2 regions of the Micromonospora sp. NPDC049240 genome follow, and region 1 is predicted to be linked to the other one. Evidence: riboswitches for the same ligand, from Rfam matches in the RefSeq annotation. Region 1 holds a riboswitch; the other holds the start of a gene.

What was found. Region 1 has a riboswitch for cobalamin ahead of AB0B02_RS06645 (ribonucleoside-diphosphate reductase subunit alpha). Riboswitches for the same ligand answer to the same signal wherever they lie in the genome.
Region 2: it holds a riboswitch for cobalamin, as region 1 does, so the genes downstream of both, cobN (cobaltochelatase subunit CobN) here and AB0B02_RS06645 (ribonucleoside-diphosphate reductase subunit alpha) in region 1, are expected to answer to the same signal.

Annotation. Positions count from the first base shown of each region.
Region 1 covers NZ_JBEZCX010000003.1:299,855-302,246, reverse strand. The annotation lists gene AB0B02_RS06645 (ribonucleoside-diphosphate reductase subunit alpha) at 1-1,117, opposite strand, end outside; cobalamin riboswitch at 1,239-1,448, opposite strand; gene AB0B02_RS06640 (acetylhydrolase) at 1,595-2,392, opposite strand, start outside.
Region 2 covers NZ_JBEZCX010000020.1:34,395-36,786, forward strand. The annotation lists gene bluB (5,6-dimethylbenzimidazole synthase) at 1-554, shown strand, start outside; cobalamin riboswitch at 751-880, shown strand; gene cobN (cobaltochelatase subunit CobN) at 1,201-2,392, shown strand, end outside.

The DNA.
Region 1 (2,392 bases):
GTTCCGGCGCGTCGGACGGGTCGATCAGCGACCAGTCCTCGTCCGCCTCGACCCGGCGCATGAACTCGTCCGGGATCCAGTTGGCCAGGTTGAGGTTGTGGGTCCGCCGGGACTCCTCGCCGGTGTTGTCCCGCAGCTCCAGGAACTCCTCCACGTCCGGGTGCCACGGCTCCAGGTAGACGCAGGCCGCGCCCTTGCGCCGGCCGCCCTGGTTCACCGCCGCCACCCCGGCGTCGAGCGTCTTGAGGAACGGCACGATGCCGTTCGACCGCCCGTTCGTGCCCCGGATCAGCGCGCCCCGGCCGCGCACCCGGGACCAGGAGATGCCGATGCCGCCGGAGAACTTCGACAGCTTCGCCACCTGGTGGTAGCGCTCGTAGATGGAGTCCAGCTCGTCGCGGGGCGAGTCCACCAGGAAGCACGACGACATCTGGGTGTGCCGGGTGCCCGAGTTGAACAGCGTGGGGGAGCTGGGCAGGTAGGCCAGGCTGGACATCAGCCGGTAGAGACCGACCGCCTCGGCCGGGGTGTGCGACAGCCCGCAGGCCACCCGCAACAGCCAGTACTGCGGCGTCTCCACCACCAGCCGCGACTCCGGGTGCCGCAGCAGGTAACGGTCCGCCACGGTACGCAGTCCGAAGTACTCGAACCGCAGGTCACCGGCCGGGTCCACGGCGTCGTCCAGCTCACCGGCGTGGCGGGCCACGAACGCGGCGGTGTCGTCACCGATCAGCCCCAGCCCGTGCGCGTACCCGATCGACTCGCTGAAGCGCGTCACCTGCTGCCCGCGGACCTCCTCGGCCACGTACGCGGCCAGCAGCCGGGCCGCCAACCTGGAATATTGCGGCTCCTCGCCGATCAGCTCCGCCGCGGTCCGGATCGACAACCGGTCCAGCTCCGCGGTGCTCGCCCCGTCGTAGAGCCCGCTGATGGTCCTGGTGGCGACCCGCAGCGGATCGACCTCGTCCAGGTCGGCGACCCAGCGCTCGACCGCCCGGACGATCCGGTTGACGTCGACCGGCTCGGTGTCGCCGTCCCGCTTGCGGACCCGCATCGCCAGCCGGCGCTGCTCCGGCCCGGTGGCACCGGACCGCTGACTCTCCCGCACGACCGTCATGACCTCTCCCTCGCTGTCACCGATGGTCTCGGCCGGCGGGAGAACGCCAACGGGCACGGCACGCAGGACCGGCCCGGCTGCTGGCGTCGGTCGTCCCGCGCGACCTTCGACCGCCGCGCGCGGCAGCGCACGGCGCGCTGGCAGGTCTTCGGACTCGCGGGCGTGACACGAGGTCGCCTACTGGCCGTCGCTTCCCAGGCCGGTGGCCCAGTGCTGATGACGGCGGTCGTTCCCACTCACCGCTGCGGGGCAGTCCCGGACTTCCACCGGGTTCCCTCTTGCCTCGGCCGCGCCGTTCAGGCGCGGCCGAACCAGCTGCGGGGACACCATATATGGCGGCGATGGCCGGTGGGCAACACCAGATGTCGCGTCGGGCGTGTCGGCTGCGTCTCACCGCTGGAGGTGAAGGCGGGGCCCCTTGTTAACGCCTCCGGTAGAGGAGGGGGCCCCGCTTAACACCGCCGCCCACCGATCGGCTCAGGCCACGAACGACACCTCGGGGAAGGAGCGGCTCGGGCCGCGCAGCAGGTGACCCCGGTGCCGCAGGTGCCTGTCGAAGAAGGCCAACGGGTACGCCTGTTGGATGCGTACCGCGCGGGCGGGGTCGAGGGTGCCGATCCAGCCGGTGAGCTCCTCGTCGCTCATCCCGATCACCCGCGCCAGTTGCGGCACCAGCCACTGGTTGTCGCCGTACGACTGGTGGAGCGCGCCAGCGGCCTGAACGTTGAGCCGCCAGCCGCGCAGGTGCGACCAGAACTCGGCGACGGCGGGCTCGGTGACGCGCGTGTACTCCGCCGTCATCAGCATGAACGGCCGGTCCAGGTCGATGGTGGGCCGCGGCTGTGACAGCATCGGCCCGTCGAAGCTCAGTCCGGCGCGTACCCGCGGGTCGGTGCCCATGGTGAGCGCGGTCGCGGTGCCCCCCTTCGACCAGCCGAACATGCCGATCCGGTGCGGGTCCAGCGCCGCGCCCAGCCCGACCGGGAGCGGCCGGCGGTCGACGTCGGGGTTGCCCCCGGCGGCGAGGACGCCGATCTGGTCCAGCACGAACCGAACGTCCCGCGTGTAGGTCCAGGGCGTCGAGTCGTACGCGTCCTCCCGCACGGTCACCCGGCCGTCCGGGAACTCGACGGGCCCGTCGTACGTGTGGTCCACGGTGACCACCGCGTATCCGTGGCTGGCGAGTTCCTGGACCGCGATGGTGGTGTCCGAGCGGTGGCTGCCCGCGCCGTGCGAGTAGACCACCACCGGCAGCCGACGGGCGGCACGTCGCAC
Region 2 (2,392 bases), on a different contig from region 1:
ACCGGGTGCTGGCTGCGGCGCACGCCGCGCCCAGTGTCGGACTGTCCCAGCCGTGGGATTTCATCCTGGTCCGTGACCGGGACCTGCGCGAAGCGTTCCACCGGCACGTCCGGGCCGAGCGTGACACGTTCGCCGCCACTCTCGACGCCGAGGCGGCCCGGCGGTTCTCCCGCATCAAGATCGACGGGATCATGGAGTCCTCGCTGTCGATCGTGGTGACCTACGACCCCGACCGCGGCGGCCCCGCGGTCCTGGGGCGGCACGCCATCGCCGACGCCGGCCTGTACTCCGTGTGCCTGGCCATCCAGAACCTCTGGCTGGCCGCCGCCGCCGAGAACCTCGGCCTCGGCTGGGTGTCGTTCTATCGCGAGCAGTTCCTCCAGCGGTTGCTCGCCATTCCGGCCGGCATCCGACCCGTCGCCTGGCTCTGCCTCGGCCCCGTCACCCACCTCGAAGCGGTGCCCGATCTCGAACGACACGGCTGGCGCCACCGCCGCCCCCTGCGCACGGCGATCCACCACGACCGCTGGAACCCCGGATCGGTCACGGACTGACGTCTGTCCACCGTGGCTGGGGCCGGTGGCCCGGCCGGCATCGCGCGGCAGGGCCACCGGCCCGGGTGTCGTGACGGCGCCCGACCCGGCGAGGTCGATCAACACGTTTCGATGGCTGGGTCGCGCCCACCCCTGGCGGGAGGGGCGTTGACCCGGGGTCGGGAGGTGTGGCAGCATTCGCGGCCTGACGGCAGTGAAGGAAGCCGGTGTGATTCCGGCGCGGTCCCGCCACTGTCACCGGGGAGTGATCCCCCCTCGCGAGTCACGGCCGTGTGCGTGCGGTTGGAAGGCCGGGGGTGAGCGTCGATCCGGAAGCCAGGATACTTCGGCCGTCGGACGTACCCCAGGGCGTGGACACCCGAGGAGGACCCGATGACGCACGGCATCTCTTTCATCGACGAACATCGTCATGATCCGCACGGTGGACACTCCGCCGCACCCGTCGCCCGCCACGCCGCCGGCCGTGCCGGCGCACCCGGGACGGTTCACGCTCCCGACTGGGCCGCGTGCCGCCGGCGTTGACCGCTCGCCGACCCGCGTCCCGGTGAGTCGCGCCGTGGGTCGCCGCACCCGCTGACGCCGCTCCCATCCCGCTTCGCCCCGGTCGCCTTCACGCGACCCCGGGCGTCACTCTCCGGAGTTTCTCGTGCGCATCCTGCTGCTGTCCACCGCCGACACCGACCTGCTGGCCGCCCGCGCCAGTGACGCCGACTACCGGCTCGCCAACCCCGAGCGGGTCGACGCCGACGCGGTGCCCGCGCTCGTCGACGGCGTCGACCTCGCCGTCGTACGCCTGCTCGGCGGCCGGCAGACGTGGCCGGACGGGCTGGCCGCCGTGTTGGCCAGCGGCGTCCCCACGGTGGTGCTCGGCGGTGAGGCGCTGCCTGACGCGGAGCTGATGGCGGTCTCCACCGTGCCGTCCGGTGTGGTCACCCAGGCGCTCGCGTACCTGGTCGAGGGTGGCCCGGCGAACCTGGGCCGGCTGGCCCGGTTCCTGTCCGACCGGGTGCTGCTCACCGGCGAGGGCTTCGACCCGCCCGCGCCCACCCCGGCCTACGGCGTGCACGGCGATCCGGAGATCGTCCCCGGCCGGCCCACCGTGGGGATCGTCTTCTACCGGGCGCACGCGCTGGCCGGCAACACCGGCTTCGTCGACGTGCTCGCCGACGCGGTACGGGCCGCCGGCGGGAACCCGCTGCCGATCTTCTGCGGCTCGCTGCGGGGGTTGACCACCGGCGCCGGTCCGCTCGGACTCTTCGGCCGGTGCGACGCGCTGCTGGTCACCGTGCTCGCCGCCGGCGGAGCGGTGGCCGCTGACGCCTCCGGCGGCGGCGACGAGGACGCCTGGGACGTCGGCGCCCTCGCGGCGCTGGACGTGCCGGTGATCCAGGCCCTCTGCCTCACCAGCACCCGCGAGCAGTGGGCGGGCAGTGACGCCGGACTGTCCCCGCTGGACGCCGCCATGCAGGTGGCCATCCCCGAGTTCGACGGCCGGATCATCACCGTGCCGTTCTCGTTCAAGCGGATCGACGCCGACGGGCTCTCGGTCTATGCCGCCGACCCCGACCGGGCCGCCCGGGTGGCCGGCATCGCGGTCCGCCACGCCCGGCTGCGGCACGTGCCCGCCGCCGACAAGCGCGTCGCGGTGGTGCTCAGCTCGTACCCGACCAAGCATTCCCGGGTCGGCAACGCGGTCGGTCTGGACACCCCGGCCTCCGCCGTCCGGCTGTTCGCGGCGCTGGCCGACGCCGGCTACCACCTGGGCGACGCCCCGCCACCCGACGACGGCGACGCCCTGATCCACGCGTTGATCGCCGCGGGCGGCCACGACGTGGAGT